3 regions of the Paenirhizobium cremeum genome follow, and region 2 is predicted to be linked to each of the others. Evidence: riboswitches for the same ligand, from Rfam matches in the RefSeq annotation. Region 2 holds a riboswitch; each other region holds the start of a gene.
The links. A riboswitch is a leader RNA that binds a small molecule or an ion and turns the genes downstream of it on or off. The one in region 2 is predicted to bind cobalamin.
Positions count from the first base shown of each region.

Region 1: another riboswitch for cobalamin. It lies ahead of cobU (bifunctional adenosylcobinamide kinase/adenosylcobinamide-phosphate guanylyltransferase); the one in region 2 lies ahead of bluB (5,6-dimethylbenzimidazole synthase).
Region 3: another riboswitch for cobalamin. It lies ahead of ACLBKR_RS03205 (CbtB domain-containing protein); the one in region 2 lies ahead of bluB (5,6-dimethylbenzimidazole synthase).

Region 1 covers NZ_CP180217.1:1,813,415-1,823,997, forward strand. Annotated here, with positions in the region: gene cobO (cob(I)yrinic acid a,c-diamide adenosyltransferase) at 1-115, opposite strand, end outside; gene cobN (cobaltochelatase subunit CobN) at 112-3,933, opposite strand; gene cobW (cobalamin biosynthesis protein CobW) at 3,977-5,053, opposite strand; gene cobU (bifunctional adenosylcobinamide kinase/adenosylcobinamide-phosphate guanylyltransferase) at 5,057-5,578, opposite strand; cobalamin riboswitch at 5,805-6,175, opposite strand; gene ACLBKR_RS09140 (hypothetical protein) at 6,257-6,898, opposite strand; gene ACLBKR_RS09145 (ATP12 family chaperone protein) at 6,964-7,755, opposite strand; gene ACLBKR_RS09150 (HAD-IA family hydrolase) at 7,762-8,421, opposite strand; gene ACLBKR_RS09155 (RluA family pseudouridine synthase) at 8,432-9,430, opposite strand; gene crcB (fluoride efflux transporter CrcB) at 9,540-9,917, opposite strand; gene ACLBKR_RS09165 (flavodoxin domain-containing protein) at 9,976-10,512, opposite strand.
Region 2 covers NZ_CP180217.1:1,933,472-1,944,054, reverse strand. Annotated here, with positions in the region: gene ACLBKR_RS09730 (GFA family protein) at 69-485, shown strand; gene ACLBKR_RS09725 (hypothetical protein) at 422-1,369, opposite strand; gene ACLBKR_RS09720 (LTA synthase family protein) at 1,590-3,329, opposite strand; gene ACLBKR_RS09715 (NAD+ synthase) at 3,714-5,393, shown strand; gene ACLBKR_RS09710 (TolB family protein) at 5,424-6,257, shown strand; cobalamin riboswitch at 6,300-6,502, shown strand; gene bluB (5,6-dimethylbenzimidazole synthase) at 6,548-7,255, shown strand; gene ACLBKR_RS09700 (DUF2865 domain-containing protein) at 7,384-8,412, opposite strand; gene ACLBKR_RS09695 (acyl-homoserine-lactone synthase) at 8,558-9,199, opposite strand; gene ACLBKR_RS09690 (helix-turn-helix domain-containing protein) at 9,331-10,077, opposite strand; gene ACLBKR_RS09685 (NADP-dependent malic enzyme) at 10,232-10,583, opposite strand, start outside.
Region 3 covers NZ_CP180217.1:673,191-683,773, reverse strand. Annotated here, with positions in the region: gene ACLBKR_RS03255 (helix-turn-helix transcriptional regulator) at 1-511, opposite strand, end outside; gene ACLBKR_RS03250 (LysE family translocator) at 640-1,302, shown strand; gene ACLBKR_RS03245 (c-type cytochrome) at 1,431-1,874, shown strand; gene ACLBKR_RS03240 (cytochrome c) at 1,997-2,914, shown strand; partial or broken gene ACLBKR_RS03235 (SDR family NAD(P)-dependent oxidoreductase) at 3,000-3,167, opposite strand; gene ACLBKR_RS03230 (SDR family oxidoreductase) at 3,290-3,934, opposite strand; gene ACLBKR_RS03225 (NAD(P)H-dependent oxidoreductase) at 4,031-4,651, opposite strand; gene ACLBKR_RS03220 (winged helix-turn-helix transcriptional regulator) at 4,738-5,115, shown strand; gene ACLBKR_RS03215 (transposase) at 5,112-5,288, opposite strand; gene ACLBKR_RS03210 (hypothetical protein) at 5,403-5,627, shown strand; cobalamin riboswitch at 5,698-5,911, shown strand; gene ACLBKR_RS03205 (CbtB domain-containing protein) at 6,028-6,204, shown strand; gene ACLBKR_RS03200 (CbtA family protein) at 6,319-7,065, shown strand; gene ACLBKR_RS03195 (hypothetical protein) at 7,072-7,395, shown strand; gene ACLBKR_RS03190 (DJ-1/PfpI family protein) at 7,367-7,933, opposite strand; gene ACLBKR_RS03185 (GNAT family N-acetyltransferase) at 7,976-8,545, opposite strand; gene ACLBKR_RS03180 (alpha/beta hydrolase family protein) at 8,776-9,699, shown strand; gene ACLBKR_RS03175 (cupin domain-containing protein) at 9,710-10,168, opposite strand; gene ACLBKR_RS03170 (MerR family transcriptional regulator) at 10,179-10,583, opposite strand, start outside.

The DNA.
Region 1 (10,583 bases), 120 kb from region 2:
CCTTTTCGCCCGTCTTGGTGGCCATGATCTTCTCACGCGCCGCCTTCTTCTTCGCCATCTTCTCGGCGTGGCGAAGAAGATCGGCGGGCGACGAGCCTTCAAGTTCCTCGGTCATGGTTCCTGTACTCCATTCATCGTTTCGGCTCCGCTACCGGAGAGCCGGGAAAGATCGAACATCGCCGAATTGCTCTTCGGCGTCCACAACCTGCGATCGATCGCCTCGATCAATCGTTCGGCCAGTTCCTTGAGCGCCGGGGCATTCTTCTCGGCCATGAAATCGCGGACCCGCTCATCCACGATAAAGGCCTGATAGACCGCCTCGAAATGGTGGTCGCGCACGGCACCCGTCGTCGCGGCGAAGGCGAACATGTAATCGACCGTCGCGGTAATCTCGAAGGCGCCCTTGTAGCCATGCCGCATCACCCCCTCGATCCATTTCGGATTGACGACACGGGCGCGCACGACACGGCCGATCTCTTCCTCGAGGCTGCGGATCACCGGCTTTTCCGGTCGCGAATGGTCGTTGTGATAAACGGTCGGGCGATGGCCCGCGACATGCTCGATGGCCGCCGTCATGCCGCCCTCGAACTGGTAGTAGTCGTCGCTGTCCAGAAGGTCGTGTTCGCGGTTGTCCTGGTTCTGCACCACCGCCTGCACCCGGCGAAGCCGTTCCTCGAACAGGCCGCGCTCGGCCTTTCCCTCGACATCGGCGCCGTAGGCGTAACCGCCCCAGACGAGATAGGCTTCGGCCAGATCGCCCCGCCGCTCCCAGCCCTTCTCGTCGATCAGCGCCTGCAGGCCGGCACCGTACGCGCCCGGTTTCGAGCCGAACACCCGATAGCCAGCGCGGCGGGCAGCCGCCTTCTCGTCCAGCCCCTCTGCAAGGAGCTGTTCCGTCTCGGCCTTCACCCGCGCCGCAATCGGATTGTCGCCTTCATCCTCTTCGAGCGAGGCGACCGCCCGGACGGCCTTGTCGAACAGCGCGATCTGCTCGGGAAAGGCATCGCGGAAAAAGCCGGAAATACGGAGCGTCACGTCGACGCGCGGACGGCCGAGAATCGCCGGCGGAATGATCTCGTAGCCTGTGACCCGTCGCGAGGCCATGTCCCAAATCGGTTTTACGCCGATCAGGGCGAGCGCCTGCGCGATATCGTCTCCGCCGGTGCGCATGTTGGAGGTGCCCCAGGCCGTCAGTCCGAACGACAAAGGCCATTCGCCATGGTCCTGCACGTAACGCGCAATCAGCAGTTCCGCCGACTTCTTGCCAAGCTCATAGGCCGCAGGGGTCGGAACCGCGCGGCTGTCGACCGAATATAAATTGCGTCCCGTCGGCAGAACGTCGGGCCGGCCGCGCGTCGGCGCACCCGAGGGACCGGGTGGCACGAAACCTCCGGCAAGCCCGGTCAACAGTCCCTCGATCTCGGCCCTGCCCGATTTGACCACGGCAGGTCTCAGCCGTGTTTGAATTTCCTCGAGCACCGCGCGCGTCTGCCACCAATCGGATGGGCATTCGACCTCGCCCGCCACCAGCTTCGCCGCCAGCAGTTCGATGCGCTCGACCGTGTCGCCCCTGGTCCGCCATGGCTGCTCGGTGAGATCGGCCAGAATGTCCGGCCTTGCCCCGGTCCATGGATCGGACATCACGCAATCGAGGGGGTCGAAGGATAGCTCGCCATCCCCCGCAATCGCCCGCTGCAAGCTCTGGTCACCACCCTCGCCCAGCCCGCGCGGCACCCGCGCCAGCGCCACGGTCAGGTCAGTAAGCAACCGCCCCTCCGGCGCAAGGCCGAAGATGTGCAGCCCGTCGCGGATCTGCATTTCCTTGAGGTCGCAGAGATAGGCGTCGAGCTTTTCGAGCGCGGCCTCCTCGGCCTCGCCCTTCGCAATGCCGGCGTCCTGGTCCAGCCCGATATCGGCGACAAGATCGAGGATCTGCTTCTTCAGGAGCTTCAACCGCCGCGGATCTCCGCCCGAGGCCTCGTAATACTCATCGACCAGCGCTTCCAGATCCTTGAGCGGCCCGTAACTCTCCGCCCGCGTCAGCGGCGGCGTCAGATGGTCGATGATGACGGCCGATGTCCGTCGCTTCGCCTGCGTTCCCTCGCCGGGATCGTTGACGATGAACGGATAGAGATGCGGCAAGGCCCCGAACACCGCCTCCGGATAGCAGTTTTCCGAAAGCGCCAGCGCCTTGCCCGGTAGCCATTCGAGATTGCCATGCTTGCCCATGTGGACAACGGCATGGGCGTCGAAGGCTCCGCGCAGATAGGCATAGAAGGCGAGATAGCCGTGCGGCGGCACAAGGTCAGGAGAATGGTAGGTTTCCTTCGGATCGATATTGTAGCCGCGCGCCGGCTGGATACCGACGAGCACGTTGCCAAAGCGCGACAGCGGCAGCGCAAAACGCCCGTCGAGAAAGAAAGGATCGGCCTCCGGCCCACCCCAACGCGCCGTTACCTCGTTCCGAACCTTTACTGGAAGACTTTCAAAGAAACCTATGTAATTATTCAGTGATATGACTTCGCGGATTTGCCGTCCGTCGTTTGCCGCATTGGTCGGCCCCGCCATCAGATGCGCCATCAGCGCGTCGCCATCATGGGGCAAATCGCCCACCGCATATCCGGCCGCATTCATCGCCTTGAGCACTTCCATGGTGCCGGCGGGTGTGTCGAGCCCGACCCCGTTGCCGAGCCTTCCGTCGCGGTTCGGATAGTTCGCCATCACGATCGCCACCCGCCGATCTGCGGCTGCGGTGTTGCGCAGCCGCGCCCAGTTGGCGGCCAGCTTCGCGACGAAGGCAGCACGACCGGCATTCGGCTCATGGGTGACGATATTGGTCTCGACCCGCGCATCGAAGCGCGCCGCCGCCTTGAACGAGACCGCCCGCGTCATCACCCGGCCATCGACCTCCGGCAGCGCCACGCTCATGGCAAGATCGCGCGCCGAAAGCCCCTGCGACGATTGCTCCCACGCCTCGCGCGACGAGCTGGAAAACAGCGTCTGCAGCACCACCGCGCCGGTCTCGTCCAGCACGGTGGAGGCACGCTCGCTGCCCGGAGCAGAGACCGCAAAGCCTGTGGCGTTCAATACGACATCGGGCGAAGCCTCGGCAAAGATACGCCTGAGCGTCTCGACCGAAACCGCATCCTTGAGGCTGGAGACGAACACCGGCAAGGCCGTCAGCCCCTCGGCGCGCAACGCATCGATCATCGCCTCGACCGGCCGTGTCTCGCCGCTCTGCACGAGGGCGCGGTAGAAACAAATGGCGGCAATCGGCTTGGCCACGCGCCCGGCTGCAGTACCCCCCTCTGGCCTGCCGGCAGACATCCCACCCGAGAAAGCGTCAGCTCCGACGGCCTCCCGCCATTCCTCGACCCCGATCACACCTCTGCCCGGCCACCAGATCCCGGCCTTCAGCAAAGGCGCAGCCGGCTGCGGTCTCTCGCAAAAGCCGATGAGCGACATGGCGTAATCGACAAAGGCGGACGCATTCGTCGCGCCCCCCTCCACCAGATAGGACCAGAGCGCGTCGAGATCCTCCGCCTTGACAGTCGAGAAGGCGGAAAGCCCCTCATCCGGCTTGTCATCGCCAGGGAGGACGGCAATGACCGCTCCCGACCGACGGACGCAGGCATTGAGCGCCTCCAGCGCGTAGTGAAAATAGCTCGCGCCGCCGAGCGCCCGGATGACGATCAGCTTCGCATGCCGCGCGGTCCGCTCGACATAGGTATCGACCGACATCGGATGCTTGAGCTGCATCAGGCTGGCCAGCCGCACGCTCGGACCGCCCGTCCGCCCCGCAACAGCGGTCGCAATCGCGGCAAGCTCGGTATCGGCGGCGGAAAGGAAGAGGATATCGCCCGGCGTCTGGCCGAGGTCTATCGCCTCCTCGCCATCGCTGATCGAACCTTTCTGGGCTAGCAGCAGGTGCATCAGTGTTGTCCTAAAGGGAGCAGCGTCATCGGCGGCTAAGGCCTTACGAAGCCGCCTTTTCGACAGCCTCCGCCACTGCGCCGTAATCCCATTCGTGCAGGCCGATGACCACCAAACGCGTCTCGCGCGTCTCGCCGGCCGCCCAGGGACGGTCGAAATAGGTGTCCACCCGCGAGCCAACGGCCTGGATGACGAGGCGCATCGGTTTGCCGGGCACGTCGATGAAGCCCTTGAGGCGCAGCACGTCATGCGTTGCGATCACATCCTTCAGCCGCTCGACGAAACCGGCCGGATCGGCAATCGGCGGAAGCTTCATCACGAAGCTTTCGAATTCGTCGTGGTCGTGATGATGGTCGTGGGCCTCGCCGCTTTCATGCAGCGCCTCATGTTCCAGTTCGTGATGCGACTTGCGGTTCTCGATGTCGTCTTCGGTGCCGACGCCGAGACCGAGCAGGACGAGCGCCGGCACATCGCCGTTCTTCGCCTCGATCAGGGTCGGCTTGCGCGCGATCCGCTCGGCCACCTCCGCCCTCACGCGGGCCACGCCCTCGCCGTCCAGAAGGTCGGTCTTGTTGAGCACGATCAGGTCGGCGCAGGTGAGCTGATCCTCGAACAGTTCCTCGATGGGGCTGTCGTGGTCGAGGCTGTCGTCGGCCTCGCGCATGGCATCGACGCGGTCGTGATCGTCGGCGAAACGGCCGGCGGCGACCGCCGCGCTGTCGACCACCGTCACCACGCCGTCGACGGTTACCCGCGTGCGGATGTCCGGCCAGTTGAAGGCGGCGACCAGCGGCTGCGGCAGGGCAAGACCGGACGTCTCGATGACGATGTGGTCGGGTTTCACGTCGCGCTCGAGAAGCTTTTGCATGGTCGGCACGAAGTCGTCGGCGACCGTGCAGCAGATGCAGCCATTGGTGAGCTCGATGATATCGTCCTCGGTACAATTTTCCGCGCCGCAGCCCTTCAGCACCTCGCCATCGACACCGAGATCGCCGAACTCGTTGATAATCAACGCGATCTTCTTGCCGCCTGCATTCATCAGCATGTTGCGGATGATGGTGGTCTTGCCGGCGCCGAGAAAGCCGGTGATGACGGTTGCAGGGATCTTTTGCTGCAGCATGGTTCAACCCTTCATTTTCAGCGGCAGTCCGGCCGCGACGAAATAGACGTCGGTCGCCGATTGCGCGACCAGTTGGTGAAGGCGGCCGGCATGATCGCGAAACTCGCGCGCCATGCGGTTCTCGGGCACGATGCCGAGGCCGACTTCGTTGGAAACGAGGATCAGGCGGCAGGAGAGGCCGGCAACGGCGGCGGCAAGCTCCGATGAGCGTGCCGCGACATCCTCTTCCGCCATCATCAGATTGGTGACCCAGAGCGTCAGGCAATCGACCAGCACGACGCGATCCGAACCGTCGATCCGGCGCAGCAGGCCGACGATATCGACGGGTTCCTCATGGGTCGTCCAGCCGTCGCCCCGGTCGGCGCGATGCTTGGCGATCCGCTCGCGCATCTCGTCGTCATAGGCGCGGCCCGTCGCGACATAATGCCGGCCGAGGCCCGAACCCGTGGCCAGCCCCTCGGCAAAGCGCGATTTACCGGAGCGTGCGCCGCCGAGCACAAGGATAGATGATCCCCGTACCGTCATCGCTTGAGGCCGCTGCCGCAGGACGAAACCATGGGCAGGCATTCGAGCCGGCCGTCATCCCCAATGGTAAGAAATCGCAACGCACCGACCATATCCCAGGGCGCGCACCCCGGGAGCAATATGCAATGCGCCAATGCGCGGGATCTGGAGACCCCGCTTCTGGATGACGTCGCCACGACAACCTCCGTGCTGGCAACAAGGGGTATCCTCCCCTGTGAAGGTTGGGCCAATGCCCGGCACGGTTGGCAGGTCTCCTGGCTCGCGGGTCGTGGCGCTCGTTGCGCCAGCGGATATTCCTCACCTTCCCGAGGGATCGATGCTGTGCGAAAGGGGACGATTCGTAGATAATAGAGGCGTCCGCCCTGGCTGATCGCGCAGCCCCTCAGTGGCTTTTCCGGCTCCCCTTTCTTCCGGACCGGCCGCACCATGCGACCGTCATCCAGCGAAAAATGGCACCGGACGGAATACCCTCGCCGCTCTACAGTCGCGGGGTCGGCTGCGATGGACGGTCCCGGTCTGGGTCACCGTTGTCGCATTCCCTTTTGCTTTTCAATCCGCCTGCAGGCGGACATGAAAACCATCCGTAATCAATTTGATTAGGCCCGGTTCCGGGCAAAGTCAATCGCGGTCGGCGCCAGCCCGGCGCGGGCAATCGGGTGCCGGAAGGGCGCCGGCCCGTCAGGGCCGGGCCGAACCCTTGCCGAGCGTCACCGTGCCGCTGGCACCGTCTTCGGGATAAGACTTGCCGGGCGTCGCGGTCGGAGGAGCGGCCGGAGGCTCCGGCATCGCCGGCACGACAGCTTCAGGCGGATCGCTGACGAGCCTTGTCATCATCGTGCGCGGTGGGCGCACAAGCTTGCGCAGCGAGGGATTGACCAGCGAGAAGGCAAAACGGACACGGGCGGAAATTTCTTCGGCAAGGCTTTCCTCCGCCATGCCGGGCGCATCGGTCGAACCGTTGACATTGAACGTGCCCTCCGCGACGGGCTCGCCGGTCTCCAGCGAAACGGCCGTCGCCGTGAAGCGGGCATTGGGAATGCCACGACGGGCGCCGAAGCCCGTCCCGACCTCCTCGATCCGCACCAGGATCGCCACACGCTGGGCGCCGGCCGGCGGACGCGTCGCCGCGATAGCCGCTGACACGCGGCGGTCAACCCCTCTGATGACACCCAGTGGCACGCCGGCATCCGCCATGACGGTCACCTCGCGCACATAGTAGACGAGCGGCCTTGTGATCGGCCGCCCCTGGAAAATGCTGCAGGATGCAAGCGCCGCCAGAAGCAGCAGCGCAAAGCTGAACCTGAAGATCCGTGCAAGCATGTGAAACGTCCCGGCCGATGATTCCCTGTCAGCGGCAGGATTTCACTTTTATGGTTAGCGAGCGGTTAATTCGCGAGCCGCAGGGCCGCAAACAAGGCGGTTGCGGCAACCATTTCCTCGAAGCGTTTGGCGCGTCGAACCTGCGCCTCGGCGTCCACGCCCCAATGCTCGTCCGTCCAGTCCTCGTCGAGATGGGCGAGCGCCCAGATCTCGTCGCGGCCGAGCCGCCCATGGGCAAATGCGAGCGCCAGAAGCGCCGAGCCGGTCAACGTGGTGACGACATGCAGGCAGGCAAGTTCGATCGGACTTGAAAAGGCCCTCAGCGCGCCGGCATAGGCTGAGACCGCCTCGGCCGGCTGCTCCTGATGCATGATGCCTTCCGCAAGGATGAATCGCGCGCCATGAACCGAAGCCGCCCAGTCGATCACCGGGTCCCAGCGCTCCGCCTGACGCGCGACGAGTTCCTGCGGTCCGTCGGCGCGGTAGCACAGCATGTCGGTGCCGCTGAAGCGGACGATATCGGCAAAGACCTCTTCCTCCTGCCCGACGATCGCATCGATCGCCGTATTGGCAAGCCGGGTCGCCGGCATCGTCGCCGGATCGATCTCCTGCGTCTGCGCCCGCCACTCGTTCGCCACCAGTTCGGCGGCGGCCTGCGTCGGAAGGCGCAGAACGTTCCTGGCCGGCGTCTTCACCGTGCGACCATCGAGACGAACGGCAAAACCGCCCTCCTCCGGCTCCACGGAAACCGTCTCGTAGAACCGCTTGGCAAGCGGTCGCTTCATCTGGATCTGGGCGCGGCGCACCGGATCGGCATCGCTGGGTTCGGGCCCAAGGTCGCTCAGAATATCACGCATGGTCATTTATCCCTGATGGATGTAGCTCAGGATGGTCTCCGGCCGGTCGACCACCGCATCCGCGCCCGCCTGCCAGAGTTCGTCGACCGAGGCATAGCCCCAGGAGACGCCGATGGCGGTCGCGCCTGCGGCCTTCGCCATCTGCATGTCGTAGACGGCATCGCCGATGACGACCGTATCCGACGGCGCAATCCCCGTCTCGGCGCAGCATTCGCTGACCATGGCGGGGTTCGGCTTGGACGGGCAATCGTCCGCCGTGCGGGAAACGAAGAAATGAGGCGCAAAACCGTGCGTTTCAAGAACGAGATCGAGGCCGCGACGCGATTTGCCGGTGACCGCGCCGATCAGGACGTCCTCGCGCGCGACAAGCGATGCGATCAGCGGCTCGATACCGTCGAACAGCGGTTCGCGATATTCGAGATCTTTTCGGACGACGGTGAAGAGGCTCTTGTAGTGCGCCGCCATCTGAACCGCTTCGTCATCGGCATGGACCTTGCCCTGCAGGCGCGCGATCGCGATATCCAGCGTCAGTCCGATGATGCTCTTGGTCGCCTCAACCGCGGGGGCGGTCTGCGAAAACGCCTCGAAGGTACGACGCATGGTCTCGTGGATCAGGCCGACGCTATCGACCAGCGTTCCGTCACAGTCGAAAAGCACCAGTTTCATTGCGCGTCTCTCACTCGTCTTCGTCCTTGTCGCCGTCTTCCTGGTTGAAGCCGAGCAGGTTCCAGCTTTGCACCATGTGCGGCGGCAGCGGCGCCGTGACCTTCAGCCGCCCGCCGGAGGGGTGCGGAATGTCGATATGGCGGGCATGCAGGTGCAGCCGCTTCTGGACACCACCGGGAAAATCCCAGTTGGGATCGTCGATGAAGTATTTGGGGTCGCCGATGATCGGGTGGCCGATATGCAGCGCATGCACACGCAACTGGTGGGTACGTCCCGTATAGGGCTCCATTTCCAGCCAGGCGAGCCGCTGTGCGGCGGTGTCGATCACCCGGTAGAAGGAAACGGCGTGATCCGCCCCCTCTTCGCCATGCTTGGCGACCCGCATGCGGTCTCCGTCCGGCGTCGGTTCCTTGACGAGCCATGTGGAAATCTTGTCCTCATGCTTGCGCGGCACGCCCTTCACCAGCGACCAGTAGGTCTTCTTGGTGTCGCGTTCGCGGAAGGCCGCCGTCAGCTTCTGCGCCGCACCGCGGGTGCGCGCCACGACGAGAACGCCGGAGGTATCCCGGTCGAGACGGTGCACCAGGCGCGGTTTTTCGCCCTTCTTGCTGGTCCAGGCGTCGAGCATCTTGTCGATGTGCCGCGAGACGCCGGAACCTCCCTGCACCGCAAGACCCGCCGGCTTGTTCAGCACGAACACCTTGTCGTCCTCATGCAGCAACATGCGCGCCAGCAATTCGCCGTCCTCGGCATGCCTGAGATCATGCCCGGCGATCGGACCGGTCTTCGCACCCTTGGCATCGACGTCGAGCGGCGGAATGCGCACCACCTGCCCCGGCTGCACGCGGCTGTCGCTCTTCACCCGGCCACCGTCCACCCGGATCTGCCCGGAGCGCAGGAGCTTCTGCAGGGCGCCGAATCCGAGCCCGGGGAAATGCACCTTGAACCAGCGGTCGACCCGCATGCCCGCCTCGTCGGCGTCCACGGTGATGTGTTCGATGCCTGCCATTGAGTATGTCTTCCGGTGGTTCTGGCGTCTGATACGCGACTGTCGTTCTCGAAAGCGCTTTAGAGCATTTCGATTGAAGATGGAAACAGGAAAACCGGAACCGGCCCCGTTAGAGCATGGAGCGCATCAGGAACATGCCGGCAACCGTCGCCGCCAGGGAGACAACGACGCTTGCGACAAGATAGACCAGGGAACTGAGGGCAGCCCCCCGTTCGAAGAGCGACACGGCATCGAGCGCAAAGGCGGAAAAGGTGGTGAAACCGCCGAGAAAACCGGTAATCAGCAGCAGCCGGAGATCGGTGGAGGCTCCGAAGCGCGCAACGATCAGTTCCGCCAGCACCCCGATGCCGAAAGAGCCGACCACATTGACCGTCAGCGTTCCCCACGGGAAAGAGGGCCCGAGCAGCCTCAGCGCCCCGACCCCCACGAGATAACGGCAAACGGAACCGACGGCGCCACCGGCAGCCACGAGCAGGATTTGCATCATGACTGTGTCTTAGCCTCCGGCCGGCCCGGCGTCCAGTCCCCGGCCGGCGACCCGGCGCTTACGCCCTGGCGGCGGCCAGGAACTCGCCGGTAAAGGCCTGCAATGCTGCCCAGTCGGTAAACTCGTGAATCTGCCGGGTATCGGTCGGCGCGCCCTCGCGCTCGGCAAGGCGCTTCGCCATCCAACGCTTGAAGAAGTCGTATTCGGTGTAGCGCAGCGCGCCCGCCGCATGGTGCACCATGCCCGGCACCCAACCGGTCTCAGCCATCAGCGCATCCGGGAAATGCATCGCCTCCTCGCGCTCCTCCTCGAATTCGCTGCGGATGAACAGCGAGACGGAGACGAACGCGCTCGGCACGCTCTTCAGCCAGTCTTTCTCGCGTCGGACGAAATCGACGAACGGCGCCGGATACCGCCCCCCATGGATCGGGGCGCAGAGGATCGCCGCCTGCGGATGATCGACGCCGAATTCCGCGCCCGTCACCACGTTGAACAGCACGGCCCGATCGCCGCCCTTCTCGATCTGCGCGGCAATGGTCTCGGCGATCTTGCGCGACTGGCCCTCGATGCTGACGTAGCCGACCAGGATAATCATGTCTCACTCCCCTCCCTTTGAAATCCATGGCGAACCCGAGATGAGGATAGGGATGTTATCCGTCAAAATGA
Region 2 (10,583 bases):
CATTGACGGCGAAAGGCACCGAAGGCGAACCTGTGGCAAGTCACAAACAAAAAGGGAGAACAGCGGCAATGAGCGACGAGCTGCGACATGGTGCATGCCTTTGCGGTGCGGTGTCCTTCGAGGTGAGGGGCAGCCTTCGGCCGATCATCTTTTGCCATTGCTCACAATGTCGCAAGCAGACGGGACATTATTACGCTGCGACCAATGTTGCGCTGAAGAACATCAGGCTGACGGGTGAAGCCAATCTCACCTGGTATCGCGCAAGCGACAATGCGGCGCGCGGATTTTGCCGCACATGCGGCTCGGCGCTCTTCTGGCGCGGCGACGGGCTGGACTATATGTCGGTCCTAGCGGGCTCGTTCGAGGGACCCACGGGGCTTGAGCCCGGCTACCATATCTACTGCGCCGACAAGGGCGATTATTACGATCTCGACGATGCGCTGCCGAAGTTTCCGGCGGACGGACCGTCTGCCGCAACGGCGTGAGGCAAGGTGGTGGAAGCCGTTTCGGCGATTTCATCGATCGCGTGGCGATAGGCTTCGTCAAGGGCTGCGAACTTAGCGGACTGCCAGGTGAAATAATCGTCGAGGAACGACTTCGACAGCCAAAGATCGCCGCGGCGGCGCGGTTGATCCCAACCGAGCAGGTTTTCGAGTTCCGCCTTCTTGAACATCCGCTTCAGGTTGGTAGCCGAGATCATGTAGGTCTCGCTGAGTTCGGCAAGGGTCACCGGGCCGATATTGGTCCGTTCCGCCGTCGGATCGAACACATCTATGCGTGCGATCAGGTCGTGCAGAACCATGCCGCCAAGATCGGACCATAGAAAGTGCCCGATCGTATCCGGCGGGTCCCGCCAGATCGGATCCTCGACGAGCTTGGCTGCGGCATAGGGCTGGGCGATGCGGAAGATGCGCTGATCGGAGGCAGCGGCAGCCTCCCGGTTGCCGCCATCGAGCTGGTCGAGACAGGCCATATGGCCCATGAACCAGCCAAGCATGGCCGTATTGCTGGCCTCCGTCGTCTCGAGGACACGGACCCGTCGGTCCGGCACGTCCGGCACATCCCGGAGGAACTTGTAGGCAACCAGTTCGGCCAGAAACGCGGTCGCGGTGTTGCGGCTGGCCGCGCCGAGCTTCATCACGATCTCGACGAAACGGGTCGCGGTCAGGCCGGACAGCGGATCGTCCTGCGTTCGCTGCAGGCTCAGCGCGTAGAGAGATTGCGTCATCAGCCATTTGCGATGGGATGCCTTCAGCCGCGACAGACGCGGCGTGCGGACATGGATGCCGATAAGGTGTTTGGCGATCTGCTTTTCAATCGACGGGAACGACGGATGTGCAGCAATCTCAGCTCGGGTCAGTGACCGCATGGCTCGTTACGCTCTGATGAAATCCTTGAACATTCTTCACAATCGCGGGCCGATGCCATGGAACCATGGCATCCTGCCACGCGGGGAAATATCATTTTCCCGCCAATCCTTTTGGGATGTGCCGGCTATGTCAATGACGCTTTTCTTTCGTCCGCGCAAGATACCGGGCAACGATAATGCGTGGAGCCCGGTCCAATTGCCCTGTCCTTTCGTCGTACCGTCAGGAGGACGGATTGAGACGGTCCGTCATCTCAGGGAAGAAACGTTCGGCGCCGAACTGTTTTCCGAACATCATGTCGTGCTGCAGCAGGCGCAGGTCGCGAATGGCAGGGTCGAGCCTGGTTCCGTCGACGGCCCAGTCGGCCTGGGTCTTGCCGCTGCGCTCGACCAGCAGGTGGCGGTCGAAGACCGTAAAGCGCTCCTGCGCCCGACCGAGGACGCCGGTGTAGTAGGGATGGCGATAGCCTGCCAGCTTGACCACGAGGGAGGGCAACTGGGCGGGGCTGATCGAACCGATATCCTTTTGCACGCCGCGCCTCGACGACCAGACGACCAGCGGCGTTTCATGCTCGCGCTTCATGACATCGAGCGGCGCCCTGCGGGTAGCGACCTGATCCGGCATGTAGCCGCTTTCCGTATAGACCGTGCCAAGCGGCGGTAGGTGGTCGCCAAACATCACGATGATGGTCTCGCGACGGCGCTTCTTCGCCCATTCCATCAGGGTTTTGAGGCTCTTGTCCGCTTCACGCACGCCCTGGGCATAGGTCGCGAGCGTTGCGCGGCTTTCCGAGGAAAGCACCGCTTCATCCAGTTCAACGGTGTTCTTCACATAGCGGTTGGCTTCGTACGGCCCATGTCCCTGCAGGGTGACGGCGAAGAAGAAAAAGGGCCGACCGGTCTCGTCGCCGACGCGCATGATCTCGCGGGTCAACGCTTCATCGGAGGCAAAGATGCCGCGCTTTTCCATTGCGGGCATGGTTTCCTCGGAATCGAAGCTTTCGAAGCCAAGTGCGGAATAGACGTTCGAGCGGTTCCAGAACCAGCTCTGGAAAGGATGGAATGCCTTGCTGGTATAGCCCTTGGATTCGAAGAAGGTGGCGAGCGAGGGCAGCGGGCGGCGTATGTATTGCTGGTATGGAATGCTTCCATAGGGAAGGAAAGCGTTCGAGAAACCGGTAAGCGCCTCGAATTCGACATTGGCGGTCATGCCGCCGAATTCCGGCGAAAAGACGTTGCCCGACTGGTTGGCGCGGATGGTCGGCATCGGGTCGGGCCAGAAGCCCACATTCGAGAGGCGCGTCGGATCCCAGAGCGACTCGCTCATCACCATGATGACGTCGGCGTTGCGACCTGAGAAGAAGCTTGCAGGCACCCGGTCGGCTGGAATGTCCGCTATTGCGTCGCCGTTATAGCCCTCGGGCGCCGAGACATTGGCCATTGGCACGTTGAAGGCGAAGGCGAGCAGGAAGCCGTTATGGCGATAGTTTTCCTGCTGGTCCCACATCATGGGGACGATGTTGAGCCGGTCGCGCAGATAGGAGTAGGAGGTTGCATCCATCAGGGACAGAAAGGCACCGATCAAGGGCAGGGTGAGGATCAGGCGCGTCAGCTTGGAAAGGCCGGAGAGGCGCGGAAAGCGTTGCCAGCTCACGGCGAACAGATAGACGAGAGCACTGAGCGCCGCGAGCGTGGCGGCCAATATGCCGGCGGCCACGACCGGCTTCGCCGCCACCATGACCGGCAGGAGTTCGGCGATCTGGCGACCGAAAAGCAGATCGCTCGGATAGAGCGGATCGGAGAGAAAAAGCTGCTTCTGCCCGGAGAAGAAGGCCGGAAGCAGCGCCAGCGGAATGACCACCAGCGCCGATTGATAGGCACGGCCGAACAGCGCGTCGCCTGCGAGCAGCAGCACAAAGATCACGCCTGCTGCCACGAGACCGGGCCGGGCCGGCGAAAGCATGTAGTCGGGAATATCGACCAGGTTACCCCGGGCAAGCCATTCGCTGCAGATGATCGTGAGGATGGCCAGCAGCAGCGAATTCGCGACCGGCAAGAGAGCGCTTGCAACCTGCTGCCTGCCCACCTGAACAGCAGCGCCATTCCTGGCGGTCTTTGGCGAAACCGCCGGCTCTGAGCCAATCTCGACCACTTTGCTCTCCAGCTATTACGTCACGTTATCCAAACTTCACATAGCTGTCACATAACCGTCATGAATGCCAGATGAACTGACCGTTCAGGCGGTTTGTTCCCACAGGATGCGTTTGGCGCCGATCCATTCCCAAGATCGGCGTTCCGGATTGACGGCCGCATTGCGATTGTCACCGTCACGCGCTACACCTGCCGCATGAGCGATACAACCATTCGACCCGACATCCTGCGCATTGCGATTGCCCAACTCGATCCGACGGTCGGCGATGTCGCCGGCAATCTGGCAAAGGCGCGGGAGGCCCGTGCCGAGGCGGCCGCGCAAGGAGCCGACCTCCTGTTGCTGACCGAGTTGTTCATTTCCGGTTATCCGCCGGAAGACCTCGTGCTTAAGCCAGCCTTTCTCAAGGCGTGCCTGCATGCCGTAGAGCAGCTTGCCGCCGATACTGCGGATGGCGGGCCGGGCGTGATCGTCGGTTTTCCGCGACAGGGGGAGAAGGGCCGGCATAATTCGGCGGCAGTTCTCGACGGCGGCAGGATTCTCGGTCTTCGCGACAAGATCGACCTGCCCAACTACGGCGAGTTCGACGAGAAGCGGGTTTTCGTCGAGGGCGATATGCCGGGGCCGGTGAATTTCCGCGGGGTGCGGCTTGGAATCCCGATCTGCGAGGAGATCTGGAACGATCTTGGCATCTGCGAGACGCTGGCGGAGACGGGGGCTGAGATCCTGCTGGTGCCCAATGGTTCCCCCTATTATCGCGGCAAGGTGGACGTGCGCCATCAGGTAGCGCTGCGTCAGGTGATCGAAAGCGGACTGCCGCTGATCTTCGCCAACCAGGTCGGCGGGCAGGACGAACTGGTCTTCGACGGTGCGAGCTTCGCCTTTAACGCCGACAAGTCCCTGGCTTTCCAGATGAGCCAGTTCGAACCGACCTTGACCGTCACCACCTGGAAGCGGTCTGCCGATGGCTGGCGCTGCAGCGACGGGCCGATGTCGCATATTCCGGAGAAGGAAGAGGCAGACTATCGCGCCTGCATGCTGGGCTTCCGCGACTACGTCAACAAGAACGGCTTCAAGAGCGTCGTGCTCGGCCTTTCCGGCGGTATCGACTCGGCGCTCTGTGCGGCAATCGCGGTCGATGCGCTGGGCGAGGAGAGGGTGCGCACGGTGATGCTGCCTTATCGTTATACCTCGCAGGAATCGTTCACGGATGCGGAGGCCTGCGCAAAGGCGCTCGGCTGCCACTATGACATCGTGCCGATCGCAGAACCCGTCGAAGGTTTCCTGTCTGCGCTGTCGGACATGTTCGAGGGAACGGACAGTGGTATCACCGAGGAAAACCTACAGAGCCGTGCCCGCGGCACGATCCTGATGGCGATCTCCAACAAGTTCGGTTCGATGGTGGTGACCACAGGCAACAAGTCGGAGATGTCGGTCGGCTATGCCACGCTTTACGGCGACATGAACGGCGGGTTCAATCCGATCAAGGACCTCTACAAGATGCAGGTCTACGCTCTTTCCGGCTGGCGCAACGCCCATGTGCCGCCGGGCGGGCTTGGACCGTCGGGAGAGGTCATTCCTGCCAATATCCTGTCCAAGGCGCCGTCTGCGGAGCTTCGGCCGAACCAGACAGACCAGGATTCGCTGCCGCCTTATCCGGTGCTGGACGACATTCTCGAATGCCTCGTCGAAAAGGAGATGGGGGTCGAGGATATCGTGGCCCGCGGCCATGACGTCGCGACGGTGCACCGGGTGGAGCATCTGCTCTATCTCGCCGAATACAAGCGGCGACAGTCGGCCCCCGGCGTGAAGATCACCAAGAAGAACTTCGGCCGCGACCGGCGCTATCCGATCACCAACCGTTTCCGGGACCGCTGACGGCACGTCGGCGGCCTGGCTGGAGGGGACATGCGAAGCTCGCTCGAGATCTTCAATATCCGAACGCGCCGCCATCGCATCGTCTGGCAGACGGATCGGCTCATCGAGGCCCCGAACTGGTCGCCCGACGGCAGCTATCTGCTCATCAACAGCGACGGCCTGCTCTATCGACTGCCGCCCGACGGCAGCGAGGAGCCGCGGCAGATCGATACCGGCTTCGCGACCCGCTGCAACAACGATCACGGCATTTCGCCGGACGGCCGTTTCATCATGCTGTGCGACAAGGTCGAACATGGCAAAACGTGCATGTACATACTGCCGGCCGGAGGCGGGACGCCGGTGCAGGTGACGGAGAACCTGCCGTCCTACTGGCACGGATGGTCGCCGGATGGGCGTTTCGTCAGCTATTGCGGCATCCGCGACCAGATCTTCGACATCTACACTATCTCGATCGAAGGCGGCGAGGAGAGGCGTCTGACCTTCGGCGAAGGGCGTAATGACGGTCCCGACTGGTCTGCCGACGGGGCGTGGATCTATTTCAACTCCAGCCGCACGGGCCTGATGCAGATCTGGCGGGTCAGTCCGGACGGGCGTGACCTGCAGCAGTTGACCGACGACAATTTCGGCAACTGGTTTCCGCATCCCTCGCCGAAGGGGGACAAGGTCGTGCTGCTCTCCTACGATCCCGATGTCTTCGATCATCCGCGCGATCTTTCCGTCCGCCTTCGCCTGATGGACATGGATGGCGGCAACCTTGAGACGCTGTTCGAGCTCTTCGGCGGTCAGGGTACGATCAATGTGCCGAACTGGTCGCCCGACGGAGACGAGTTCGCCTATGTCCGCTACTTTCCCGCAACCGCCTGAAACCGTGTCGCAAACGACTGCTTGCATGGCTGCCTGCTTGCTGTAGAACCGTTTGTGTCAGGTGCCCGCGGACTGCCGCGGGAGAATCGGGAAGCCGGTGGAATTCCGGCACGTGCCCAACGCTGTGAGGTGGATGCTCAGCCGCTGGACCCCTTCGGGTCCGGACCACTGGCCGAAAGGCCGGGAAGGTCGCGCGGAGCAGATGAAGCCCAGTCAGAAGACCGGCCTGGCGGGATAGACTCGCCCTGCGTGGACGGCAGGCGGTTGCAGGCATTGTTGGGGATATGACGATGCGCAACGACGAACCGAACGATCATCTCGTAACGGCAGGCGCCTTTTCCGCCGAGGAGCGGGAGGCTGTATATCGTGCCATTCGCAGCCGCCGCGACGTACGCGACCAGTTCCTGCCGGAGCCCTTGCCGGACGAACTTGTCTGGCGCCTGCTGCAGGCGGCGCATGACGCGCCCTCGGTCGGTTTCATGCAGCCCTGGAATTTCCTGGTGGTGCGTGATGCGGCCCGGCGGGAAGCCGTCTGGCAGGCATTTTGCCGGGCCAATGGCGAGGCGGCGGCGATGTTTTCCGGAAAACAGCGCGAGACCTATCAGGCGCTGAAGCTCGAAGGTATTCGCAAGGCGCCGGTCGGCATCTGCGTGACCTGTGATCCGACCCGGGGCGGCCCGGTTATCCTGGGGCGGACACACAACCCGCAGATGGACAGCTATTCGACGGTCTGTGCCGTTCAGAACCTTTGGCTTGCGGCCCGCGCCGAAGGCGTCGGTGTCGGCTGGGTCAGCATCTTCCATCAGGCCGACCTCAAATCCATCCTCTCGATCCCCGATCATGTCGAGGTCATCGGTTGGTTCTGTCTCGGTTATGTCGACAGGCTGTTCGATCAGCCTGAATTGGCGGTGAGAGGCTGGAGGCAGAGGATTCCGCTGGAAGAGTTGGTGTTCGAGGAGGAATGGGGCGCTCGCCGCGACGGCGCCGCGAGCGGCTGACGCGGTCGTCGTGCAACGGGCGACTTGCTGGTGCGTTTCCAGCGAAAACGGAGTCACCTCAATATCTTATCCGTTTGTTTTCAAGCTGTTCCGGAAGAAGGGCAAGTGCCGCTCTTGGCGGCATCGCTCTATTGCTGCGGCTGCGGTCCCGGCGCTGCCGGATGCCTCAGGTCGATCTTGCCCTGGTCGGGGGCAAGGAAGGCGGGGCCGACGCGGCGGATCCTGCTGTTTTCCGGATCATAGGGGCGTTCGGCCGGTGCCGAGGACGCCTGTTGCGAGGGGGCGGTTACAGGGTCCCGAGGCTTTATCTCGATGATCGACGAATTGTCGTCCGGAATGGTCCCTGCGGCTCCGTTTGCCCGCATCTTTTCGTAATAGGCCGAGAGATTGCAGCCGCAGGCCGCCTTTTCGCCGCTCGGGCGGTTCAGATAGGAAAACGCGGTCGGCAATTCCCGATAGGGTTTGCCTGTTTCGGCCGAGACCATGTCGGAACTCTCACCTGAAAGCATCGAATGATAGTAGAGCTCCGTTTCCACCCCCGGACACATCTGCTGGCAGGTATCGGCGTCCCGTCGGAAGTTCATCGGGGAGGTGTTGGACGAAATCGGGAAGAAACCGCCGTCGCAGGTGCGGACGCAGAGCGTGCGGAGGTTTCCCATGCCGGTGGCGCTCTCAAGCGCGGCGGCCATCCGGTCATCCGTTCCGTCTGACGACGTAGGTTCCGCACGCTCCTGCGGTTCTTCGTTGCAGCCGTTCGCATCAAGGGCGGCAAGAATGCGTGCCCTGGTTGCCTCGTCGGGGCCGCTGTTGCGCAGAGCTTCCAGCTTGCCGGCGAGATCGCGCTTGTTCTCTTCCATCCTGGCAAGGGCCGTTGACAGGTCCGAGCAGTCATTGCCGCCGTCGGAGCGGATGACCACGATCGCCGAGGTGTCGCAGTGCAGGCGGCGCATGTCCTGCCGGGTCTTGCGGATCTCGATATTCTGTCGGGCTATCGCACTGGAATAACGGCGGAATTCGCTGCTGTTGGCGATGATCCGGCTGCCCGAGGCGAGTCCTTCCCGCAGTCTCTCGCAGACGTCCGAGGCCTGGGTGGCAAGCGGCTGACAGGCCAGAAAGGCGGCGAATGCCAGCAGAAATCGTTTCTTGCCGCGCTGCAAATCGTGTCCCCGGTCAGCTCTGTTCCACTTCGGCTCATATCCGATGAGCCTATAGGTAATCTGACCATAATTAGCGAGTGACGAAGTGCCAACCGGGAACACTTATTTGTGTTAACGGGCCTTGTATCTGCGCCCGGGCCGTGCGTCAGGCCGCACGCGCGCGGTCGAGCGCATAGGCTTCCTCAAGAACGCGACCGTCGATGGCGGCGATGGCCTTCATGCCAGCCAGCATCTCCGTATCGATTTCCCATCCGACCGCAACGGCGAAGACCGAACCGATCCTCTGTGGCTCGCCGATGCGTTCGCCCGGGCATCCCATGCGCCGGAACATGCGTTCGAGGAAGACGTCCGTGACCGTGACGATGTGCGAGATGCTGGAAGCAAGGCAAAGTTCGCCCACCCCGCACATCAGTTCGGCGGCGGCCACCGTCACCTGGTTGGATGCTCGGTCCTGGGAAATTTCCGGCTCGATGCAGAAACGGCTGGATTCCCAGACCGAGGCGCTGCGGATCTCGGGTTCCCCGCCCAGAAGAATGGGAAAGGTGTCGTCCAGCATATTGGGGCCGAGGGTGGGCAGCAGCCGCAGCGAGCCGCGCAGGCGGCCCTCGGGCGAATAGGAGAGAACGTAGACCGGGTTGGCGTCGTCATAGTGGTCGATCTCCCAGTCGCCCTTCACAGAGACGTCCCATTTCAGCAGATCGTGGAAGACCCGCTTGCGCAGGGTGTGCATCTCGGCGATCTCGGCCGAATGGCTTTCGCGGTTTGCGGCGGTAATAATCCTAATCATGGCGCTTTCCTTCCATAGTTGGAGAGGAAAAAATGCCGTACCGCCTAGGAATTTAAACTGTCGGTAGTGACAGTGCAAAATTATGCAATTCTTGATTATTATTGCGGCCCCTGACTACGGGCTATGGGACGCTAGCTGTCCTTCGAGCCGGTAATCAGCCCGCGCCAGACGGCTTCCGCCACGGCCTGGGTATTGGTGGCGACGTTCAGTTTTCTTCGGGCATTGGACATGAAGAACCGCACGGTGCGCTCCGAAATGCCGAGGATCATCGCGGTTTCCCAATAACTCTTGCCGGCTGCCGCCCAGGTCAACGCTTCGCGTTCGCGGGTCGTCAGCTGGTATTGTCGCCGGCCGGTCATCGAGCGGGGTGTCTGGCCATCGACGAGAGTGGCGTGGAAACGGGTCGCGAGGTCATGCAGGAAAGGATCGTTGTGGCGCCTGAAGCGTGCCCATTCCGTTTCCGGCATGTCCGCATTGACGGCCAGAAGGGCCGAGCGTCCCTCTCTTGCCACCAGAGGATAGACGGCCCCGCGCGGTGCGATGGCAAGCTCGGCGACAAGCTGCTGGAATGTTTCGAGACCAACGGTGTGCGTGGCGATCCAGGACCAGTCGAGCACCCCTATCGCGCCGAAGGCCTCCTGAACCGGTGGGCGGGTGATCCCTGCGGGCAGGGCGTTGACGGCGCGAACCGCAGCCGGCGCGAAAGTGTGGTGCAACCGGTGAAGCCTGGCCCCGGCCGGGGTTATGGACGCTTCGGCGTAGAGCAGATTGGCAAGGCCAAAGACCTTCTGCATCCTCTTGAAAAACTGTTGCGGTCGAACGCCCTTTTCACTCTCTAGCCAGTCCAGCAGGTCGAAATAGCCGCCCTGGTTCGTCATTCTGAAACCCTGAAATTACGTGGGTCGAGATTGGGCGGAGGGGTGGCCGTTGTCCAGCCGAATTTTAGGGGGCATTCATGGTGGGCAGCCGTGACCCGCGATCCCCGCCGCCGGGCGGCGGGGATATCATCATCTGCTTGTTCAAGGGCTTGTCTCAGCCGGGCTGTGACGCCTCGACCACGGCGAGTGCTGCCATGTTGACGACACCGCGCGAGGTGACCGAAGACGAGAGGATGTGAGCCGGAAGTGCCGCGCCGAGAAGGATCGGGCCGACATGCAGGGCATCCATCATCGTGCGCACGATACCGAGCGAGATGTTTGCTGCATCGAGATTGGGGAAGACCAGCAGGTTCGCTTCGCCGGTCAGCGTGCTGTTCGGCATGGCCCGCTTGCGCAGGCTTTCCGACAGCGCCGAACCGCCCTGCATTTCGCCGTCGACTTCCAGTTCCGGCGCCTGCTCGCGGATGAGCTTCAGGGCGTCGCGCATCTTGCGGGCGCTTTCGGAA
Region 3 (10,583 bases), 1.3 Mb from region 2:
CGATCGGCCTCACGCGGCGCTCCGTCAGCCGGCCCTCGGCATCGCGATAGACGATGTCGAGCGACCGTTCGTCCCGGATCGCGCCGCGAACCTCGGCAAGATCGAGCGCCGGCGGTTCGGCGGCAACGCTGCCCCAGGCCCTGAGCACCGGCGCCTGGAGGCTTCGCCGCAACGGCTCCGGCACGGCGGCGGCGATCTTGTCGTTGACGGCGCGCGCCGCCGTCTTCAGCCCGGTATCGCCGGTCCGCTCCAGAAGCGCCAGGCCAAGCACGATCGCCTCCGTTTCCTCGACGGTCAACATCAGCGGCGGCAGATCGAAGCCAGGCCGCAGGATATAGCCCAGCCCGCGTTCGCCCTCGATCGGCACGCGCATGGCCTGCAGCGCGACGATATCCCGGTAGATCGAGCGCGGCGTCACCTCCAGCCGCTCGGCGATCTCTGCCGCCGTGACCGCATGCCGGGCGAGCCGCAGGATCTGGATGATCTCGAAGAGACGCGAGGCCTTTCGCATTTTTCTGAAGTCCTTGCCGAAGCCAACTGACACAATGATGTCAGTTGGCTCTCCTTAAGGAAACCCCAAGCGTCTGGAAACGGAGGAAAATCCGTTTTCGGCAGGTTCCCTTCCCTGGAGATACTGACATGGACTACGCACAGGCACTCTGGCTTTTTCTTCTGCTGATCTTCGGCATCATCATCGTGCCGGGCATGGATATGATCTTCGTTCTGGCAAGTTCGCTCGCCGGAGGGCGCAAGGCGGGCCTCACGGCGACCGCCGGCATGATGACGGGCGGCGCGGTGCATACGCTCTACGGCACGCTCGGCACCGGCATTCTCGTCGCCTATGCGCCGCGCCTCTTCCTGCCCCTCGTCGTCGCCGGCGCGCTCTACATGATGTGGATCGGCCTTTCTCTGGCAAAGAGCGCGATCACCATCGGCACGGTCGACGGAACGGGGCGGTCGACGCTCGCCGCCACCTTCCGGCGGGCGATGACGACCTGCCTGCTCAACCCGAAGGCCTATCTCTTCGTCATCGCCGTCTATCCGCAATTCCTGAAACCCACCTATGGGCCGATCCTTGCGCAGGGGCTCGTGCTGGGGCTGATGACGATGGCGGTGCAGGGCCTGGTCTACGGCGCGGTGGCGCTGGCGGGCGACCGTGCCCGCCACGCCCTGGCCGGACAGCCGGCGATGACGATCTGGATCGGACGCGCCGCCGGAGCCTTGCTGATCGTTGCCGCCGCATTCACGCTGGCCCACGGCCTGATGTCGGACCGACAGGTTTCCGGGGATATTTCTGGATAAAAATCAAATCTTTGACATATTTCCCGGAATCACCGGAATGTGACTTCATTCCGCCTTGCGAATTTTGCAATCATCCGCCCGCCCCAGAACCGCCGGCGCGTCCGGCCCCGATATCAATGGAGAAATCGATGAAGCTGAAACTTGTCATGGCCGCCGCCGTCGTCGCCGGGCTCGGAATGAGCGCTGCGATCGCCGCCGACGAACCGCAGGTCGTACGGCAGGAGATGATGAAGAAGGTCGGCGGCGCAATGGGCGCCATCGGCGCCATCGCCAAGGGTGAAAAGCCGTTCGACGCGGAGGTCGTGAAGGCTTCGCTCACCACCATGTCGGAAGTGGCCAAGGCGTTCCCCGACCATTTCCCCGCCGGTTCGGAAGTCGGCCTCGACACCGAAGCCAGCCCGAAGATCTGGGAAAACATGGATGACTTCAAGGCCAAGTCGGCAGCGCTCGCAACGGCGGCCGACGCCCAGCTCGCCGCCATGCCGACCGACCAGGCCGGAGTGGGCGCCGTGATGAAGGCCGTTGGCGGCACCTGCGGCGACTGTCATCAGACCTACCGCCTGAAGAAATAAGCGTCTGGCGGGTTGGCGGCGTCCGGGCCCCGCGCCAGCGGGCCGGCGCCCTCTGCCCGCCTTTCGAGACAATTCATGACAGGCGCGCCACCAACGGCGGGCCGCGAAATGCGGAGGGTGCTATGGCATCGAAATGGCTGAAGGGACTGGGCATCCTGATTGCGCTCGGCGCGGCGGGAGCCGCCGCCTTCGTCTACATCACCGCGCCCAAGCGGCAGGACCCTGCGCGGTGGACCAATCTCGGCGAGCCGGACCTTGCCAACGGGCGCGAGATCTTCTTCGCCGGCGGCTGCACGAGCTGTCACGCGGCACCCGGGGCGGAAGGGGATGCGCGGCTCGTTCTTTCCGGCGGCGCGCCGCTGAAGAGCCCGTTCGGCACCTTCCACGCGCCCAATATCTCCAGCAGCGCCACCGCGGGCATCGGCGGCTGGACGCTCGCCGAATTCGGCGATGCGATGACGCGCGGCGTCGGCCGAAACGGCGAGCATCTCTACCCGTCCTTTCCCTATGGTTCCTACGCCCGCATGACGCCGAAGGACGTCAACGACCTCTTCGGCTTCCTGAAGACCCTGCCGGCCAGCGAAGCGGTCGCGCCGGCGCATGAGCTGCCTTTCCCGTTCAACGTCCGCCTCGTGCTGGGCGGCTGGAAATTCCTCTATTTCAGCGATGCGCCGCGGGTCACCTTTGCCGGTCCCGACGACAGGCTGAGGCGCGGCCAGTATCTGGTCGAGGGGCCCGGCCATTGCGGCGAGTGCCATACGCCACGCGACGCTCTCGGCGGCTTCAAGGCCGGCGCTTGGCTGGCCGGCGGCCCGAACCCGGAAGGCGAAGGCAAGATCCCCAACATCACCCCCGGCTCGCCAAGCATCGCCACATGGTCGGAGGGCGACATCGTCGGCTATCTGGAAACCGGCTTCACGCCTGACTTCGACAGCGTCGGCGGCTCCATGGTCGAGGTGCAGAAGAACATGACCGAGATTTCGGCTGACGACCGCGAGGCGATCGCGACCTACCTGAAGGCGATACCGGCGGTGAAGTGAGCCCCGTCTAGCACGCAGACACTGCAAGCATTGACCAGGCCGTGCGGACGGATTTGATCGAGCATGGGCCTGCTTTGAAATGTGTCGCGGCTCTCGCCTTCGCTTCGTCACGGCACGCGAGCAGCACTCGTGCACGTCGCGCCGCCAGCGCGCTCGCCACTTCGAAACCTATGCCCGTACTGGCTCCCGTGACGATGAAGCACTTGCCTGACTGGTCCGGCACATCGGCCGTCGTAAATCCCTCGGATGGCATAGATTTATCCTCTCTCTCGATGCGGGTTTGGGAAGTTACGGGCGCCATGCCGGATCGAGTGCTGCGCCGGCGGCAGTCGCAACGCGCGTGTCCGTCAAACAAGCCTGATGAGCTATCTGCCGTCAGCCTCGGTCGGCTATCCCCGGCGCAGCGCGCACGAACTCTCCGGCCGTGACCTGATCGACCAGGAATTTCGCAAGGTTCCCGCGGGACAGCTTCATGCCGAGCTTCGTCTTGCCGTACCAGCCGACGTCCACTTTGCCTGTTGCGGACCCGTCCTTGAGGTTGGGAATCCGAACCAGCGTCCAATCGAGACGTGAGTTGCTCACCAGTTCAGCGGTCGCCTTGATGTCGTCATAGGCGTTGCGAACGATCAGCTTGAACAGCATGACGAATGCTTGCGACCTGACGTCGAAACCGTCCTTCGGATCACGATAGGCGGCGGTCGAGATTTGAATGAGGCGACGGACGTTCAGCTCTTCCATGACAGAGATGATCGTGCCAACGCCGCGCATGATCGGCCGCTTGTCACGCGATTTCAGACTGTTGGGGCCGAGCGCGCTGATGACTGCATCTGCGCCCGTCACGCATGCCTTGATCGCTTCGCGATTGTTGAGGTCGCCGACGACGACTTCGATCTTGCCATCGAAGGCCGCGAGCTTTCCGGCGTCCCGCGTGTAGACGGACAGCTCATATCCTTGCCGGAGCGCCTCTTCGATAATGTGTCTTCCGGTTGGTCCGGTCCCTCCAAAGAGAGCAATCTTCATCTCATCTTCCTCGTGTTTTTTGACCTGAGGGCCAACTGCTCTGGCTGTAGACATGCATGTTTGCGCTGACAGCCTGAGCAGTCGTCCGACCCACCGTCAGGCGGCCTTTTCCAAGACCTCGCGAACCTGGGCTTCGGTGGCGGCGATGGCGGCCTTGGCCGCCTCGGGCCCGAAGACAGTGCCTTCCACACGGACGATTTCGATTTCGGTCAGACCGATGAAGCCCAGGAGGTGGCGCAGATAGTCGGTCTGGAAATCAAAGGGGGCCCAGTCGCCTTCAGAGAAGACGCCGCCTGCGGCCGTGACGACATAGACCTTCTTGCCGGTCAGCAATCCCTGCGGCCTGCCGGCTTCGTTATAACCAAAGGTCACGCGCGGCCAAGTGACGTGATCGAACCAGGCCTTCAACTGCGACGACAGACCGAAATTAATCATGCCCGAACCCAGGACGATCACGTCAGCGACCTTCACCTCGTCGACGAGCTCTTGGGCAAGGTCGACCGCCTTAACCTGCGCGGGCGTGCGCGCCTCGGGGGCCGCGACGCGGCCCTGAATATAGGCCTGCGCGATATGCGGCAGTGGGTTGGCCGCGAGATCGCGAGTGAAAAGGGTGCCGCCCAGGCGAACCTTCAAGCCTTCGGCGATCTCAGCCGCGAAGCGGGTGGACAGGCTCTCGGGGCTACGAGGGCTCGAGATAACGAGGAGGATGTTGGCCATGGTTGCTCCGATGGGGACAGGGTGGTAAATTCTTGTTACCAACACTATTAAGATGACCACTAAGGCTCGCGCAAGAAGGCACTCCGATGACACTCAGTATCACTGATTTTCCTGCCCCCACCCAAGGTGACGACTGTCGGATGGTTCGAGAAATCCTCGATCTCGTGGGCGACAAGTGGACGCTTTACATCATCGCAACGCTCAAGGATGGACCGGTCCGGTTCAATGAATTGCGGCGTCGGATCGACGGCATCTCGCAACGCATGCTGACGATCAACTTGCGCGGACTGGAACGTGACGGCTTGGTGAAGCGGACATTGTTTCCCACTATCCCACCGCGCGTGGACTATGAATTGACAGAGGTCGGACGAACGCTTCTTGCACCGGTGATGGCTCTCGTAAGGTGGGCGAGCAGCAATCTGGAGAACATCCGGGACGCTCGTGTCCGATACGATGCAAGCTAAGGCGCGAGGGACACATTTGAGCCGGTATCCGGCGGTGGCGAGATGGACCGGCCGAGGAAGCCGTTGGCCAGCCGGTCATTGCGGGTGGCAATGGCCCGGTCGATCTTGAGACGACCAAACATGCGCTCGATGCGGTTGCGCTGCCTGTAGAGCGCCCGATCATACTCGATCATTGCGCATCGGCTCGAGCGACCGGGCACAAACCAGCGGGCCCATGCCACCGCGAACTCCAGCATCGCGCAAGCCTCGCCGGACAGAGTGACCCGCGTCACATGATCGGAGGCAACATGAGCATCGAAAGACGGCGGATGGAAAGCGCTTTGCGCTCGCTGCTCGACAGCTATCCCGATCCGGCCCTGCATCGCTGGGTCAACGAGACCGTGACCGCATTCGAAAAGCGACTCTCGGCGATCGTCGATCCGCGGGAGCGTGACGACGCCCATCGGGCGGCGCTCATCCTCATCAAGACGACGCTGCAGAAGTGGTCGGAGAATCCGCCGCTCCGGCACTGACGACGACGGGACCGTCCCACCCTTTTTCACGGGCGAAACATGCCTCGCGATTGACACGGCAGCCCATGCCCCCGATACTGGCGGCGATGGTTCCCCAGAAGCGGCGCTTCGGGGATTAATAGGGAACACGATAGGGACGACCCTGACGGGGCTCGATTCGTGGCTGCCCCCGCAACTGTGAGCGGCGAACGCCTGAACGACAAGGCCACTGGAGCAATCCGGGAAGGCAGTTCAGGGGTCATGACCCGCAAGCCAGGAGACCTGCCATCGCCTGTTGTCGCCTGCCGGACGGGGTGTCCGGAAGACAGGGCATGGTCTCCGGACAATCTTTCCGACCGACCCTCGCCCCGTTTTCCACCCTTCGATCGTCGGGCATCATCGTCATCGTTCGGAGGGAAACATGTCCGCGACCACCATCACTTCATCCGCTTCGTCCAGCGTCAGCCGCTTCGCGCCGGCACTTCTCAGCGTCTTCTTCGGCCTCTTCATCGTCGGTTTCGTCGGCTTCTCGCCGATGGAGGTGGTGCACAATGCCGCGCATGATGCCCGTCACGCCAACGCCTTCCCCTGCCACTGAGCCGCATCGCGATCTTTTAGGTTCGCTCCACGCGCTTTCAGTCTTTGTTTTATCGCATGTCACCGCCGCAAAACCGCGACGCGCTTTTGCGCGACATGCCTTGAGGGGGATTCCATGTCAGTTTTTCGTTCGCTCGTCTTCACTTCGGTGCTGGTCGGGCTGATCGTCGGGACCGCCGTGACGCTTGCGCAGTTTCTCGGTACGACCCCGCTTATCCTGGCCGCAGAGGTCTTCGAGACCGGCGGCGCCGCAGACGGTCACAGCCACGCCGCCGGCGCGGCCGAGGAAGGCCATGACCACGGCAACACCGCAGCCGCGGCCACGCAGGCGGACGACCATCATCACGACGCGGATGCCTGGGCACCCGCCGACGGCTTCGAGCGCAATGCCTACACCTTCGTCGCCAATGTGCTGACGGCCATCGGCTTCGCCCTGGTTCTGAACGGCCTGATGCAGATTTCCGGCACGGAAAGCGACTGGCGGCGCGGCCTGATCTGGGGTCTTTGCGGCTTCGTCGCGTTCATGCTGGCGCCGGGTTTCGGCCTTCATCCGGAGCTTCCGGGCACACCGGCCGCACCGCTCTTCGAGCGTCAAGTCTGGTGGATCGGCACCGCGGCATCGACGGCGGCCGGCCTTGCCCTCTTGTTCTTCCAGCGCAGGCCATGGGCCGCGGCTCTGGCGATCGTGCTGATCGCGCTGCCGCATGTCATCGGCGCACCCGTGCCGCCGGAAGGCGAGCAGGCGCTTGCGCCGGAAGCGATGTCGCATCGTTTCGTCGTGGTGGCAACGCTGACCAGTCTCCTGTTCTGGTCGTTGCTCGGCGCCTTGAGCGGTCACTTCCGCCGCCGCTTCGAAGCCTGACCCGATATGGCAGGCGGTCCCTGCCCCGAATTCGACTGGCGCATCGATATCGATGCGCTGGTCTTTCTGCATGAAGGCTCTGCCTGCCGCGGTTTCGTGCACCGTCTCGCCTTCCGCAGCCTGACCGGGAAGACCTCACCCTTGCCTCGGGACTGCATGGACTGGTTCGGCCGGCATCATCCGGCCTTTCTCCTGGCCGCCGACCGCAAGCTGAAACGCGGGAAACCCGCAGGCAACACCTTCAGCCTCACCAGCCGCGACATTCGCCGTGCGCTGGAGGCGGTCTCGGATATTCCCGACGTCAGCGATGTTCAGCGGAAAATGCCGTGATTTCGCTCTCGGCCTCAGGCACCCAGAGCCCGAGCGCCTTCAGCACTTCCGCGGTAAAGGTCACCGGAGAATTGCCGGGCGCCGTCACGATACCGCCGTCGGAGACGGCCTGCGGCCGGTCGATATACCGCCCGGCGCCGCGATAGCCGGGATATCTGCTATGCGAGGCAAGCGAATTGCCGGTATGGGCAACCTCGTCCAGAACGCCGGTCGCAGCGAGCGCGCTTGCAGCCGCGCAAATACCGCCGACAACCCTGCCCTTCGCATGGAAGCCCTTCGCCAGTTCGGAAAAATCGAAGGCCTTCCCCTTCTCCCAGGCATAGCCGCCGGGAATGATGAGCGCATCGGAACCGGCCGGATCGATTTCGGCAAAGCTCATGTCGGGCGTCACCTTCAGACCACCCATTGAGGTCACCGGCCTGCCATCCGGCGAGGCTGTGAGCACCTCGCAGTCGAGATAGTAGCGCGCGGCGGCCATCAGGAGCGCGGGTTCCCAATCGGCGAAGTCATTCTGCAAGGCAACAATGATGCGGGGCATTCGGTTTTCCTCCGGAAAACGTCTCTGTTTTAAGAACGATGCTCAGGACAAGGCCTGCATGTAGCGCATGCCCGTCACCGGACGCGGAACGAAATCCATGTGCTCGTAGAAGCGATGGGCCGCGAAATTGCCGGTGGCGGCGCTGACGGAAAGGTAGTCGCAGCCGGACTGGCGCGCCATCTCCTTCGCACGCGCGACCAGATGCTGGCCGATGCCGTTGCCGCGCTGGCCGTCACGGACATAGAGGTGATGCAGGTCCATGCCGCGCTTGGCTTCCTGGGCCTTGTAGAGCGGCACGAGGATGGCGTAGCCGATCAGGCCTTCGCCGCTATCGGCGACAAGGGCGGAAATCCAGGGCATGGGGCCGAAGAGATCGCGCTCCAGCTTTTCCGGCGTCATGGCCGAGGCGTCGCCATGATGGGCGGCGAGTGCCGCGATCATTTCATTGAGCGCCGGCAGGTCCTGACGTTTCGCCGCGCGGATGATGACGACCGGGGGCCGTGGGAGGGTGATATCGGTATCTTCAGTCATGTTCGCTTCCCTTTTTCGGTTACCGCCATCAGGGGAAGCTGCTGAAAACAACAAGGCCGCCTGACGGCGGCCTGTTGACAAGATGATCTGTCGGGCCGCCGGTTACCGGTAGGCCCAAAAATACGTGCAGGAGATGAGTGCGCGTGCGTCGATCATGGACGCATGGAATGCACCCATTTCAATCGATTGTCAACGGGCGAAACCTGCGGGCCCATGACAGAGGATTCCTGCGGGCGCATAACGACATCGTGCCTTGCCTTTGCCGAAAAGCGCGCGAGAATGATTGGGCTTGGATCTTCCGGATCGCGGTCATGACGTCTGACAGAAGCTTCGAAAAACCGGTCTCGCGCCGGGCCGTTCTCGGCGGCCTTCTCGGCGCGATGCTGCTGCCCGAAATCGCCGGCGCCATGGACACGCCGGTCAACCCGCCGCTGATCGGCCGCGACTACGCGCGGGAGCGCCAGACCTTCCATACCCATCTTTTGACCAGGGGGCCGGCGCCGGACAAATACGAACCGCTCGATCCACCCGCCAATGCCGAGCGGATCTTCTACAGATCCGGCCGCAACGGCAACCTGCAGCTTGCGGCGTGGGTTTCGAAACACCAGCCCTCGCACAAGCTCCGTCCGGCGGTTCTTTTCCTGCATGGCGGCAATGCCATGGGCGCCGGTCACTGGACGCTGATGAGGCCCTATATCGACTCGGGCTATGTGGTGATGATGCCGACGGTCCGGGGCGAAAACGGGCAGGCCGGCGCCTTTTCCGGTTTCTACAACGAGGTGAGCGACGTTCTGGCGGCGGGCGAGCATCTCGCCGGCCTGCCGGGTGTGGACGGAGAGCGACTGTTCCTTGCCGGCCACAGCATCGGCGGCACGCTCGCCATGCTGTCGGCCATGGCATCGAACCGGTTCCGCGCCGCCGTGCCGATTTCCGGCAATCCCAATGCCTTCCGTTTCTTCCGGCGTTATCCGGAGGATATCCGCTTCGACGACAGCGATATCCACGAGTTCGAGGTCCGCACCGCGCTCTGCTATGCGCAGAGCCTCAAATGTCCCACCTACCTGATGCACGGCACCAAGGAGCCGCATCTCAACCAGGGCGCCAGACTGATGGAAAAGCGGGCGAAGGCGGCCGGACTTCCGATCCAGGCTAGCCGGATCGAGGGCGATCACACCACCGCCCTGCCGCACGCCATATCCCGCTCGATCGGCTTTTTCCGCTCGGTATCGGCCTGATCCGGAGGAATTACCGGACGATCGGATTGCCCGCCCGATCGGTCCAATGCTTGACGAAGCCGATCTTGGTGAGTTTCAGATCCTCATCTGAATAATGCACCACCTCGTCGGGCGAGCGCGTCCCGACCACGAGATAGCTGACCGGGCCGTCCGAGCGATTTTCCAGACAATGACCGGCGGCAACGCCTGCCTTGAAGGTCGCACTGTCGCCGGGCTGCATTTCGGCGATCACGTCCCCCTCGTGCAGGGTCACGGTTCCGGAAAGAACGAAGACGAATTCGTCCTCGCGCTCATGCCAGTGCTTGCGCGACGAGCGGGAGCCGGGCGGAAGCGTCTCGATGAAGGCGCCGAACTGGGTCAGTCCGCCGGCATCGCTGAGCAGCCTCGCGCTGTAGGGGCCGAGTTCGCCGTTCGGCCCCTTGCCGTCATCCTGGTCAAGCGGCGCATCCTCCTGCCTGATTACGGGCATGGCCTGTTCCTCAATGTTCGTGGTTGCAAAGACCGTGGTCGGAGAGCGCGCGGATGACATAGCAGTCGCCGACGCTGTGGGCCCCGCAATGGGAGGCAATACGCTCCAGTTCGTCCTCCAGCTTCCTGAGGCGGGCGATCTTTTCGCGCACCTCGATCAGCTGCTCGCGGGCAATATCGTCGGCGCGCTCACAGGGTTCGTCGGGATGGCGGCTCAAGGCCAGAAGTTCCCGGATCGCATCGATCGGGAAACCGAGATCGCGGGCGTGGCGGATAAAGGTGAGACGCTCGAGATCCGGCCGCTCGTACCGCCGCTGGTTGCCTCCCGTGCGGTCGGCCGCCGCGATCAGGCCCATCTGCTCGTAGTAGCGGATCGTCGGCACCTTGACCCCGGTGCGGCGGGACAAATCTCCAAT